Regions from separate parts of the Lysinibacillus sp. IITD104 genome, predicted to be linked through region 1. Evidence: riboswitches for the same ligand, from Rfam matches in the RefSeq annotation. Region 1 holds a riboswitch; each other region holds the start of a gene.
The links. A riboswitch is a leader RNA that binds a small molecule or an ion and turns the genes downstream of it on or off. The one in region 1 is predicted to bind lysine.

Region 1 (4,629 bases):
GGGCCAGTTCTTGAAGAAATGGACGCTGCGGGTAGTGCGGCTAAAATTGTAAAAGTTGACGTTGACAATAACCAAGGTACTGCAGCTCAGTATCAAATTATGTCAATCCCATCTTTACTATTATTTAAAGATGGAGAATTAGTTGACAAAACAGTAGGCTTCCAACCAAAAGAAGCTTTAGAAGCATTTATCGCAAAACATGCGTAATGAATGAAGTTCACAAAGCCGAGCCATCAATAGATGTGTTCGGCTTTTTTTCGTTATATAATAAAGAAAATAACTAACATTATTCTAATGAGGGGAATTTTTACTTAGGGGGCAGGTAGGTAATGAATGATTTAATCAAACGAAAACTGGATATTTTACCAGATCAGCCTGGCTGCTATTTGATGAAGGATCGACAAGGGACAATCATTTATGTCGGTAAAGCAAAAGTTCTGAAAAACCGTGTCCGCTCTTATTTTACTGGAACACATGAAGGGAAAACGCAAAGGCTTGTAGGTGAAATAGAAGATTTTGAGTATATTGTGACGTCATCCAATATTGAAGCACTTATTTTAGAGCTGAATCTCATCAAATTACATGATCCAAAATATAATGTCATGTTAACGGATGATAAGACCTATCCATATTTAAAAATTACGAATGAAAAACATCCTCGTCTAATTACGACACGGAAGGTAAAAAAGGATAAGGCTAAATATTTTGGTCCTTATCCAAATGCCTATGCAGCAAGTGAAACAAAAAAGCTATTGGATCGATTGTATCCGCTGCGTAAATGTGTACAATTACCATCGAAGGTTTGCCTGTATTATCATATGGGTCAATGCTTAGCACCATGTGTGAAGGAAATTAATGGTCAGGTTTATCAAGATATGATTGAGGATATGACGAAGTTTCTAAATGGTGGTGTGGAGGCAGTCAAAAAAGAGCTTGAAGCTAAAATGCTAGCAGCTGCAGAAAATCTGGAATTTGAGCGAGCGAAGGAATTCCGAGACCAAATTGCCCATATTGATACGGTTATGCAGAAACAAAAAATAGTTTCAAGTGATACAACAAATCGAGATGTATTTGGCTATGCAGTGGAAAAAGGATGGATGTGTGTTCAGGTTTTCTTTGTGCGCCAAGGTAAGCTGATAGAGCGTGATGTCTCGATTTTCCCGATCTATCAAGATGCAGAGGATGAATTTTTAACTTTTGTTGGACGCTTTTATGAAAAACCAGAGCATATTAAGCCAAAAGAAATCTTTATTCCACAAGCCATTGATGCAGCTATCTTAACTGAATTATTAGAGATCAAAGTGCTTACACCGAAAAGAGGTCAAAAGAAGGAATTGGTTGAATTAGCAACCAAAAATGCCGAAATTGCTGTGGCAGCTAAATTCCAGCTAATAGAACGCCAGGAGGAACGTACCATTGGTGCTTGTGAGGCACTTGGTGAAGCAATGGGTATTAGTACACCTTTACGAATTGAAGCTTTTGATAATAGTCATATGCATGGAACGGATGCAGTATCTGCCATGGTAGTGTTCATTGATGGGAAGCCTGCGAAAAAGGAATACCGAAAATATAAAACACGTACAGCAGCCAAGCATGATGATTACGGTGCAATGCAGGAGGTTATACGTCGTCGCTATATACGTGTTTTAAAGGAAGGTCTCCCATTACCAGATTTAGTCTTAATTGATGGTGGTAAGGGGCAAATGGAAGTAGCCCGTGAAGTACTAGAAGATGAGCTAGGTCTTGTCATACCGATTGCTGGTTTAGCAAAGGATGATAAGCATAATACATCTCAGCTATTGTTTGGTGATCCACCAGAAGTGATTAGCTTGAAACGTACAAGTGATGGCTTTTATTTATTACAACGAATTCAAGACGAAGTTCACCGCTTTGCTATTACATTCTTGCGTCAACAGCATGAGAAGCATGCCATTCAATCTGTATTAGATCATATTGAAGGGGTAGGACCAAAACGAAAGCAACAGTTGCTAAAACATTTCGGTTCAGTCAAAAAAATTCGAGAGGCGAGCGAGCTAGCATTACAGGAGGCTGGGATGCCCGCTAATTTAGCAAGCCAAATTTTTAGCTATTTTCAGCAACAATCATTGTCAAAGGAATAGGCATGTGCTATGGTTATAAATAACATTGTTTTCAATGTTATGGAGAGCCAACTGCGTGACTAGTTTGTTTACGCTAAAGCTTAATGAATTGAATACATTCACTTTAAAGTGATGATAGAGGTGCAAGGTTCAAGAGTAACACGATGGAGGATGGACAAATCCAAAGATATTGTGTGAAAGGGGAGCTTGCCGAAGTACAGTATTGTTGTTCCATTGCTGTACTGGTTTTGCATTTAAGAAATGTAAGACTGTCGATTCTAAACGTTTCGGAGAGCTATCACACATGCGCAAGTTACGATTATTGTACATGTTATAGGCAGCTTTCACGTTATGTGGAGGCTGCCTTTTAGTTTTTCTAGAAACCCATAATTAGGTGAAATACATGAACTGGAAGGGAGAACGAAAGAATGGCTAAAATCGTGATGAAGTTTGGAGGAGCTGCATTAGGTTCCACTGAACAAATCCAAGAGGCTGCTCGGAAAGCGATTGCTGAAAAGGACAAAGGTTTTGATGTAGTGGTGGTCGTTGCAGCGATGGGACTCACTTTGAAAGAGATGAAAATGATGGTACATCAACTAACAGACGATGTATCGAAACGAGAATTAGATGCAGTTTTGTCAACAGGCTCTCAATTATCTAGTGCTTTATTAGCCATCGCCTTACAGGAAGCAGGCTATAATGCTGTGTCTCTAACTGGATGGCAAGCTGGTATACATACGGACGGTATGTATCGACATGCACGAATCGACTATATAGATGTTAGTCGAATGGAAGAACACTTTACACAGGGACAAATTGTAGTCATTGCAGGAGAACAGGGGATTGACGAAGAGCACAATATTACCATGCTTGGGAAAGGTGGAGCTGAAACAGCAGCTGTAGCACTTGCTGTATCATTGGAAGCGGAGAGAGTTGATATGTATACAAATGTGGACGGTGTTTATACAGCAGATCCACGTTATGTTACAAATGCCCAAAAGCTACAGGAAATATCCTATGATGAAATGTTGGAATTATCTAACTTAGGATCTCATATCATACATCCACGTGCGGTGGAGTTAGCGAAGAAATTTCAAATGCCTGTTATTATACGCTCAAGTTTAGTTGAATCAGTAGGCACTTTATTGAAGGAGGAAGTAGAAATGGAAAAAAATTTAGTCGTTCGTGGTGTGGCATTTGAATCGGATATTATTCGTTTAACAGTAGGGTATGATGCTTTTTCCAATGCTTCATTAGCAGACATATTTACGGTTCTTGCAGAGAACCGTATTAATGTAGATATAATTGTCCAAGCCATTATTGATGGGTTGAAGCCAACTGTATCGTTTTCCATTTTAAAAGAGGAATTTGCGGAAGCATTACGTGTGTTAGAGGAAAGTAAATTATCACTCGGATTTAGTTTTGCTGACTTCGAAATTGGGCTAGCAAAAGTTTCTATCATAGGTTCAGGCATGGCTTCTAATCCAGGCGTTGCTGCTCGTATGTTTGATCGGTTACGTCGTGAAAATATCCCTGTAAAAATGGTAAGTACCTCTGAAATAAAAGTGTCCGTTGTTGTCCCACAGGATGATATGATCAAAGCAGCTAATGCTCTCCATGATGAGTTTAATTTAGAGCAAGCACTTTACATATAATAATAGAAGAAACAGCATTTTATGTAATTGACCGAAATAAAAGGAAGAAAAAAGAAGGATTGTCCTCCCATTCTTTAATGGGAGACAATCCTTTTTAATTATTCTAAGGGAATGGTATTCATAATACGTTCTTTAACATCCCATTTGACTGTAAACATGACGTATTGTTGCTTTTCCCGTTTTTCATTATAGCATTCTGTCAGGTAGCCTTTCGCTAGTTGAATTTGCTCTGCTATAAATCCTGCTTCAAGTTTAAAGCTACGTTGCTTAATTTGCAGAATTTCAGGGTCATTTGTCAACTGGAAAATGCGTCCATCTTTTGATTCCTTTATGAGTTCTAATGTACCCCAGCAGGCATCTGCGAAAAATGCGATAAGTTCATCTTGACTTTTACATGGGAACTTGCGAGCAAGCTCCTTACCTGCCCAATAAAGGACATCATCTTCATGTTTACCGAGTATAGAAGATAGAATATGATCACGAATGATCTCATAGCCAAATGATGAGATTGTAGGAGATGGAGTGTTTAACATTGTTATCCTTCTTTCTTAGAATTTTCTTAAAATTTAACGGTAATAAAGTAATGATAGATTTTTCGAGAAAAAACGACGCATCATGTACTAGATTAGTTCTTTAATAAGCTCTATGAAAAACTCCGAGTTGCCTTGACGCTCGTAGCTCTTGAGAGTACAATAAACATGTCATAATATTGTACCATGATGAAATACACAGTCAATGAAGTATCATTTACAAAATGATGACTTCTTTTGTTGTGCTATTTTAAGTACTAAGGGGGGTAACAGTCTTGTCGAAAGATCGAGAGTTTTTATGGCGTCGCTTACATTCTCTACTTGGGATCATTCCAGTAGGTCTGT
Region 2 (4,629 bases), 980 kb from region 1:
GCCGACATTTCCTGTGTTGTCGATAATAAAAATGAATTCTTCTGTTTCATTTTTCACTTCATATTCTTTGCCTACTGTTAACACGTTTGATACTAAGTATTTCGATGCGTTTGTATGTTTGCAGGTAACCGTTCGTAATGTTGGCGCATCTTTCCATTTTAAATGTAACATATTCTCTCTACCTCTCTTTACTAGCAAAAGCTAATGTCTATTGCTTATTTTATAATATTTTTGGTCTTTTGTGGAGAAAAAAGAAATACTATACCCTATTCTATCCAAAAAAAATGAAAATTTGAGGTGTTATGATGAGTTTTGGTGGTGTACCGCAATGGTTTTTTATCATTGCTGTAGCATTCGCAATCTGCTTTGTGCTTTATGCAGAATGGAATGCTAGAAAATAAGTGAGTCCAACAGGTTGGACTCACTTTTTTGTGCTTATTTTAATGTACGCTTTAAAAATTCCTTCGTACGTTCATGTTGCGGATTGACTAATACTTGTGCTGGAGGGCCTTCTTCCACAATTACGCCTTTGTCCATAAAGACAACACGATCTGCTACTTCTTTGGCAAATTCCATCTCATGTGTCACGATGAGCATCGTATTGCCCTCGTCTGCGAGCTGGCGCATTACCTTTAACACCTCACCCACCATTTCTGGGTCTAATGCGGATGTTGGCTCATCGAATAGCATTACATCTGGATTCATTGATAAGGCACGAGCGATGGCCACACGCTGTTTTTGTCCGCCTGAGAGCTGACGTGGCTTGGCGTTGACATATTGGTCCATACCAACGATTTTCAAATATTTAAGCGCCGTTTCTTCCGCTTCTTTTTTCGAACGTTTTATCACTTTGATTTGGCCCACTGTGCAATTACTTATGACATTGTGGTTGTTAAATAAATTGAACTGCTGGAACACCATGCCTAGATGTGTACGATATTCTTGTATATTGTGCTTTTCATCTAGGATGTCTTCCCCCTTATAAATTATTTGACCGCCACTTGGCGTTTCTAATAAATTTATGCAACGAAGCAATGTGGATTTACCAGAGCCAGAGGAGCCAATTAAACAAACTACCTCCCCTTTCTCCACTTGGAAATTCACATCTTTTAACACTTGGTTACGTCCAAATGATTTACTTAAATGTTCGATTTTAATGACTGCCATTTGTGCGTCCCCCTATACGGCTTCTTTTTGTTCTTTTTGATAGGCATCAGGACCATCTAGACGTTTTTCAACATAGAGAAGGATGCGAGATGCGGTAAATGTCATGATGAAGTAAAGAACACATGCAACGAAGAATGATTCGAAGTAACGGAAGTTGTTACCCGAAATTGATTTTGTTTGGAAGAATAATTCCGTTACCCCAATGACATTTAATACGGCTGTATCTTTAATATTCATGATTAATTGGTTACCTGTCGCTGGTAAAACATTACGCGCTACTTGTGGTAAGACAACATGAAGCATAATTTGGAAGTGATTCATGCCAATTGCTGATGCTGCCTCGTATTGACCATTATCAATGGAGACAATACCGCCACGAACAATTTCTGCCATATAAGCCCCTGTATTGAGGGAAACGACTAAAATACCTGCTGTAATAAAGTGCATATCGATACCGAATGCGATATCTAATCCGTAGTAGACAACCATAGCCTGTACAATCATTGGTGTACCACGGAAAAATTCAACATAGCATGTCAGTATAAAATTAATGAGCTTTAAGCTATAAAATTTCACACCTTTTTTACGAACTGGAATCGTATGCATAATTCCGATGAAAAATCCGATAAATGCACCAATAATTGTACTAATACTCGAAATCAGTAACGTATAATACGCACCTCGTAAAAACATTTGCCAGTTGTTTTCAATAATTGAAAGTATCCATTCAAGACTCATGATGTTCCTCCTAACAATGTCATCTTGCTTGCTTATTTCTTTTGTGCCCTAGCTCTTTCTACCATTCTATGATTTGTCACGCTAGGACATTATCATTATGTAGAGAGGTTCTCATTTTGATAATGATGAAATGATCATGCACGGACTAGTTGCTAGTCCGTGCCATGTCATTATTGTGCTGCGGGTTGTTGAGAAATAGCTTCTTCCATAATCGCTTGACGATCATCTTCTGAAATGCCTTTTAGGATTTCATTGATTTTTTCGCGATTTGCGTCATCTTTACGTAAGCCTACAGCAATTGAAGTATTTGATAGGTCTGTATCAAAGCCTTCTTCAAATGCTACATATGTGAATTTATCGTTGGCAGCAGAAGCGGAAATGCCCTCTGGACGTTCAGCTACATAGCCATCAATTTTACCTGCTTCTAAAGCCACACGCATTGCTGGGAAGCTCTCCATTGCCGTTTGTTTTTCTACACCTTTAATTTGGTCAATCACTGTGTAGTTAGATGTATTTAATTGTGATGTAATTTTAGCACCTGAGAAGTCTTGAATCGATTTTGCGTCTTCATATTTGCTACCTTTTTTAATAACCATAACAAAATCAGAAGTATAATAGTTTTCTGTAAAATCAATTGTTTTCTTACGTTCTTCTGTTGGTGACATACCTGCGATAATTGCATCAATTTTGTTCGATTGTAGCGCTGGAACTAATCCGTCCCACTCCATTTTAACAATGACTAACTCTTTGCCTAAACCTTCAGCAATTTTCTTTGCCATTTGTACATCATAGCCACCTGCATACTCTGCATTATCCGCAATTTTCACTGCGCCATTTGCATCGTCTTGCTGTGTCCAGTTGAACGGTGGGTAGCCAGCCTCCATTCCGATTCGGAATTCACCGCCGCCTTCTTCTTTGTCAGTTCCAGCATCACTTGAACCGCCCTCTTTTTTGTCACTTGTGCCACATGCAGCTAGCACAATTGCTGTCATGATAGAGATCATTACTAACAACCATTTTCTTTTCATGAAAAACTCCCCTTTTCTGTAAAAAAATAAGACAACTGTACTAAAAAAGACCTAAGTATATTGAACTTAGGTCTTACCTTTTATGACAGTTGCCCAAATCCTCACTATAATTTCCATGTTTCCGAGATAGCACAACCTAGTAAATCTGGAAATCCATTTACTAGGACAGTCCTGCACTTATTCACTGCAGACCCAGTATAAAAGTACGAGCTCCTTTTATACTTCGGCGATATTTCCTTCTTCATTGCGTCTTCGCTTGCTTGTACTCAACAATGAACTAATAAATACCGCGCCTCTACCTCACTGGTAACAATTCGTGAGGTTTGTTTATTTAATTGATATTTAGATACTACTATAAAACTAATATGTTCGTCAAGACGATTTTAACATTTTTCTGACTAATGACAATATTAGGATATTGTGCGTTCTGCTTCCACTTTAAATCGTTGAACTTTTGTTGATATTTCTGAAAATTACAACAAATATTTATTATAGAGTATGTTCTATATGTGAGAAAAGTTGCGTTTTTTTCTTTCTTTGCTCCTCTAAACGATGTAACATTCGTACTCTTTCAAGCTTAGAATCGGTCAGTACCTTTCGTCATACAAAAAACCCTGCTGAACATTGTTCGCAGGGTTTAATGGGATTATGAATTTAATAATAAATCTTCAGGATTTTCGATTAATTCTTTAACCGTTTTTAAGAATCCTACAGAATCTTTACCATCGATGATACGGTGATCGTATGAAAGTGCTACATACATCATTGGACGGATTTGAACTTCACCATTTACTGCAACTGGACGGTTAACAATTGAGTGCATGCCTAAAATACCAGCTTGTGTACCGTTCATAATTGGTGTTGACATTAATGAACCGAATACACCACCATTTGTGATTGTGAATGATCCACCAGCCATGTCATTTAAGCCTAATTTTTTATCACGAGCTTTTGTCGCTAAGTTAGCGATATCTTTTTCGATTTCTGCAAAGTTTTTGCTATTTGCATCGCGTACAACTGGTACGACTAAACCTTCTTCAGTTGATACAGCAATACCGATATCAAAGAAGTTATTTAAATGAATTTCATCGCCAGAGATTTGAGCGTTTACGTATGGATATTTTTTCAGTGCTGCAACAACAGCTTTCGTGAAGAATGACATGAAACCAAGTTTGATGTCGTTTGCTTTTACAAACTCTTCTTGTTTACGTTTACGAAGTGCCATGATGTTTGTCATGTCAATTTCGTTGAATGTTGTTAACATTGCTGTTGATTGTTTCACTTCTAATAAACGTTTTGCAATTGTTTGGCGACGACGGCTCATTTTTTCAATTGTTACACGGTCAGAATTAGCTGCTGGTGTGAACACTACTGGGCCACCTGAAGTTGCTACTGATGTAGGTGCTGCTGGTGCTACAGCTGGTGCTGTACCATGAGCTGCTACATCTTGTACACGTACACGTCCTTGTGGATCTACTGGAGATACCGCGGCAAGGTCAATACCTTTTTCACGTGCAAGACGACGTGCTGCTGGAGATGCAACTACACGCTCACCAGAAGTTTCTTCTACTACTGGAGCTGCTGCAACTGGTGCTGCTGCGGCTTGTGGCGCTGCTGGTGCAGGTGCTGCCTCAGTTGGTGCTGCCGCTGCTGGAGCTGCTGCTGCGCCTTCGCCTGCTTCTACTACTGCGATAAC
Region 3 (4,629 bases), 2.9 Mb from region 1:
CCTGCAAAGCATTAAAGCTCTACAAGCACAATGGATTCAATACATCATTCGTTTTAGCGAAATGGTAAAAGTAGTTTTTTCATTAGGAATACTCGATAACCGGATGGAGCCATTCATTATTTCTACTAGTCGCTTTGTAATCGTTAGTCCCAAACCACTGCCTTGAAAAGATTTATTGCGAGAATCCTCAAGTGTATACATCCTTTCAAATACGCTATCGATATGATATTCATCAATACCCTTGCCACAATCCCACACATCAATATCAATATTGGCTTCTTCATTTCTTACGGTAATTCCAATTACATTGCCGTCTGCTCCATATGCAATAGCATTAGACAGTAGATTGTTTAGCACCCTATTTAATGCTTCTTCATTACCAAGTGCATACATGGGGCTTGCAGGAATATCAATATTAATAGCTAATCCCATTGAAGTAACCAGATCGTAAAAAGACAAAATATTTTTACGGCATATTTCACTGACATTGATTTTAGTGATTGGGTAATCTGTATCTCCAGCCTCTAATTTCGCCAAGTCAAAAAATGTATGGATAATTTTTAACACTTCTAATGTTTTAGCATGTACACCTGTAAGTAATCGTTGGCGTTCCTCGTCACTCATCGCATTTTGAAGTTGAAGCATTTCAATATAGCCAAGTACAACTGTTAAAGGTGTTTTAAGATCATGCGAAATATTGGCCAACATCTTTTTCATGGAATTTTCCATTTTACGATGAGTAGCCTGGATTTTTTGATGCTGATCTAGCAAAGCATTCATTGTAACAAGTAACTGTTGAATTTCTGAATTTGTAGTTGTAACTAGAATCTTTTCATACGTCTGTTCATTTACAATTACGTGTAGTTTACTATGAATGTATTGGATAGCGCGATCTTGTTCCTTCTTGACTTTCCATTGAAAAGTGAGAATCCCGATTAGCAATACAATTATTAATAATAGAAATATCATCATATTTTTAACCCTCAAACTTATAGCCAATTCCCCATAGAGTTTTAATATATTGAGGATTTGATGGATCATCTTCTATTTTTTCACGTAGTCTTCTGATATGTACATTTATAATATTTTCATCTCCATAATAGGCATCTTTCCATATCATCTGATAAATTTGCTCTTTGGTAAAAACCCTGTGACGATTTGTCACAAACAATTTTAAAATGGAAAATTCCTTTGATGTTAGCTTTATCTCTTGTCCACTCTTTGCTATTGAGAAATTAACGATATCTATCTTTAAATTATCGATTTCTAGGACCTCTTGCTTTTGTTCAGCTTGACTGGAGTATTTCGTAGCTCTTCTGATAACAGCCTTAACACGGGCTGAAAATTCTAGCATAGAAAAAGGTTTAGCAATATAATCATCTGCCCCTAATCCTAAGCCTAGTGCTTTATCAACATCACTGTCTTTGGCAGACATAATAATGATAGGAAGTGCTGCCTGCTCTCGAATAATCTTTAATACTTCCAATCCATTTAGTTTAGGAATCATAATATCTAAGATGACCAAATCAAAGGTATTTTGCAAACAATTTTGTAATGCCTCTTCACCATTGATCGCGGTTGTGACATTGAAACCTTCCATAGTTAAATAATTTTCAACCATTTCACGAATGGCTTCATCGTCTTCTACCAGTAAAATATGCTTTTGCATTATCATGCACCTCTCCTACTAAAACCCAATTTCCATATGTATATTACATTACCATATTTATGATGTTTAATTGGAGAGATTTTGTTCATGAGTGTTAAAAAAAAGCTGCCCTATAAACCATCACTTTTTGGTTTACAGAACAGCTCTATTAATTAATCTTCAACTTTTAAATCACAATCTTTAAGTGGAAGCATTTTTGTTTTGTGCTTTATTTTATAGCCCAACCATAATGCTAAAAATAGTGGAATCCCAATATACGAAACAAGGATACCGTACCAATCTATTTTTTCACCTGTAAAGGCTGTGTAATTTTGTCCAATGACTACGATCATACAAACAGTAAAAGCAAATAATGGTCCAAATGGATATAATTTAGCTTTATAAGGTAATAACTTTGGATCTAAGCCCTGTGCATCAAACGCTCGGCGGAAACGATAATGACTAAATGCAATACCTAGCCATGCAATAAAGCCAGACATTCCAGAAGCATTTAATAGCCAGATATAAACCACTCCATCACCAAAGAAGGATGCCAAAAATGCTAAACAGCCTACAGCTAATGTTGCCATAAGTGCATAAATCGGAATACCTCGACGACTTAGCTTTGAGAAAAATTTAGGTGCATGTCCATCCACTGCTAATTGCCATAGCATACGAGAAGATGCGTATAGTCCTGAATTTCCTGCTGACAGCATAGCCGTTAAAATAATGGCATTCATTAATGAAGCAGCAAAGGCAATACCTAGGCGGTCAAACACTAGTGTAAACGGTGAGACTGCGATATCTTCTGATAATAAACGTTCATCTGTGAATGGAATCAACATCCCAATTGCACCAATCGCTAAAATATAAAACAAAATAATACGCCAAAATACAGATTTAACAGCCTTCGGAATATTTTTACCAGGATCATCTGTTTCACCTGCTGTAATTCCAAGTAATTCTGTTCCTTGGAATGAAAATCCAGCTGCTAGGAAAATACCAAATGTGGCAAGGAAGCCACCATGGAATGGCCCATCACTAATAAAGAAATTAGTGAAACCTACAGGAGCCTGCCCACCTAAAATACCAAAAATCATTAGTAAGCTAATGATAATAAAAACAATGACCGTTGCTACTTTAATCATGGCAAACCAATATTCACTTTCACCATAACTTTTTACGGATAGTAAATTAAACGTCAGTACAACAGCAATAAATAATACTGTCCAAAGTGCTGATGAGCTATCTGGAAACCAATATTTCATAATTAATGATACAGCAGCAATTTCTGCAGCAATGGTGATTGCCCAGTTATACCAGTAGTTCCAGCCTAATGCAAAGCCCAAAGCGGGATCTACAAATTTGGTTGCATACGTACTAAATGAACCTGATGATGGCATATAAGCAGCCATTTCCCCTAAGCTTGTCATTAAAAAATACACCATAATACCGATTAAAGCATAGGCAAGCAATGCTCCTCCAGGTCCTGCCTGAGCAATAGCACCACCACTGGCTAAAAATAGCCCCGTACCAATTGTACCGCCTAAAGAAATCATTGTGATATGACGACTTTTTAATTCTTTTTTCAGCTTCGGTGCTTTATGTCCGAACTGATTTACTTTTATTTCACTCACGATATAGCTTCCTTCCTATTTATGAGGCAAAAAAATGCCATCACATATACACTGTGATGGCTACGTTAATCCTCAGTTTTTCTTACATGATAGCTCAACACGTTGTGCAAACGTGACAGTTCTGTTCCTTTCGGAGACAGCCCCAGCATGAGGTTTTCAAGTCCCCTCACACTTCGGCAATATTTCCTTTCAGCTAATTTCATCAATGCTTGTCATTTCAATTAGCATACTTATAAATATCGCGACCTCTACCTCAATACAAACATGAGGCATATAATTATTAAATTTATGATGTTTATTATACTAACATAAGACCATAGACATTTCAATACAACGGGAAATGTTCTGTATTTTATGAATCTTCTACTATTTTTAATAGTGTGATAAAGTGTTATAGTAGTTCAATTAGAATGGTTATTATTAGGGGGGATTTTATTTTGACTACAAATGATCATTCCACTAGTTTTCCAAGTAAAAAAATTAGCTGGAAAGGAACAACCTTACTTTTAGTCTTTGGCGTTATCTTTATAGCCTCTACATTACGAATGCCACTAACTGTTGTTGGCCCAATTATATCCTTTATCCGTGAAGATCTAGGGATATCTAATGTATTGGCAGGCTTTCTAACAACTATTCCATTGCTGGCTTTTGCTATTATATCTCCATTTGCGCCAGTTGTAGCACGCAAATTAGGGCTCGAGCTAACATTATTTTTATCCACTTTTCTCTTGGCCTTAGGGATTGTCCTACGCTCACTTGGTACAACAGAATTACTTCTATTGGGTACTGTGTTAATTGGCGTAGCCATTTCTTTTGGAAATGTATTAATTCCTGGATTATTAAAATTGAAATTTCCATATCATGTTGGTTTATTGATGGCCTTTTTCACCATGTCCATGAATTTTACTGCTGGCCTTGGTGCTGGTATTAGCTATCCTATAGCTAATTCATCGTTAGGCTGGCAAGGGGCGCTATCCATTGCACTCATACTTGTTCTAGTTACAATCTTAATTTGGATACCTCAACTAAAGTCAAATAAACCGGAACCAGTTACTACATCTAAAAAGACCAGTACACCTCTGTGGAAATCACCTGTTACTTGGGCTGTCACAGGGGCAATGGGTTTACAGTCTTTATTATTCTACACAACAGCAGCTTGGATACCTGAAATCTATATTGCTCAAGGTTTAGCACCTGATAAAGCTGGCTGGATGTTTTCAATCATGCAATTCTCACAAGTACCAATGGCCTTGGCAGTGCCTATTATTGCAGGCAAAATGACTTCTCAACGCCCACTTGTATTGATGTTTACTTCCTTCTATTTAGTAGGCTTTGTTGGGGTTG

Region 2: linked by a shared signal. The riboswitch ahead of V1L66_RS11940 (transporter substrate-binding domain-containing protein) and the one ahead of V1L66_RS06940 (aspartate kinase) in region 1 are both predicted to bind lysine.
Region 3: linked by a shared signal. The riboswitch ahead of V1L66_RS21665 (amino acid permease) and the one ahead of V1L66_RS06940 (aspartate kinase) in region 1 are both predicted to bind lysine.

What each region holds. Positions count from the first base shown of each region.
Region 1 is NZ_JBAHYH020000001.1:1,367,171-1,371,799, forward strand. It holds gene trxA (thioredoxin) at 1-207, shown strand, start outside; gene uvrC (excinuclease ABC subunit UvrC) at 330-2,120, shown strand; lysine riboswitch at 2,228-2,405, shown strand; gene V1L66_RS06940 (aspartate kinase) at 2,528-3,754, shown strand; gene V1L66_RS06945 (YslB family protein) at 3,853-4,287, opposite strand; gene V1L66_RS06950 (succinate dehydrogenase cytochrome b558 subunit) at 4,560-4,629, shown strand, end outside.
Region 2 is NZ_JBAHYH020000001.1:2,346,776-2,351,404, forward strand. It holds gene V1L66_RS11925 (DUF6501 family protein) at 1-171, opposite strand, end outside; gene V1L66_RS11930 (amino acid ABC transporter ATP-binding protein) at 436-1,167, opposite strand; gene V1L66_RS11935 (amino acid ABC transporter permease) at 1,180-1,905, opposite strand; gene V1L66_RS11940 (transporter substrate-binding domain-containing protein) at 2,076-2,933, opposite strand; lysine riboswitch at 3,053-3,239, opposite strand; gene odhB (2-oxoglutarate dehydrogenase complex dihydrolipoyllysine-residue succinyltransferase) at 3,580-4,629, opposite strand, start outside.
Region 3 is NZ_JBAHYH020000001.1:4,284,593-4,289,221, forward strand. It holds gene V1L66_RS21655 (sensor histidine kinase KdpD) at 37-972, opposite strand; gene V1L66_RS21660 (response regulator transcription factor) at 977-1,669, opposite strand; gene V1L66_RS21665 (amino acid permease) at 1,822-3,285, opposite strand; lysine riboswitch at 3,368-3,544, opposite strand; gene V1L66_RS21670 (MFS transporter) at 3,723-4,629, shown strand, end outside.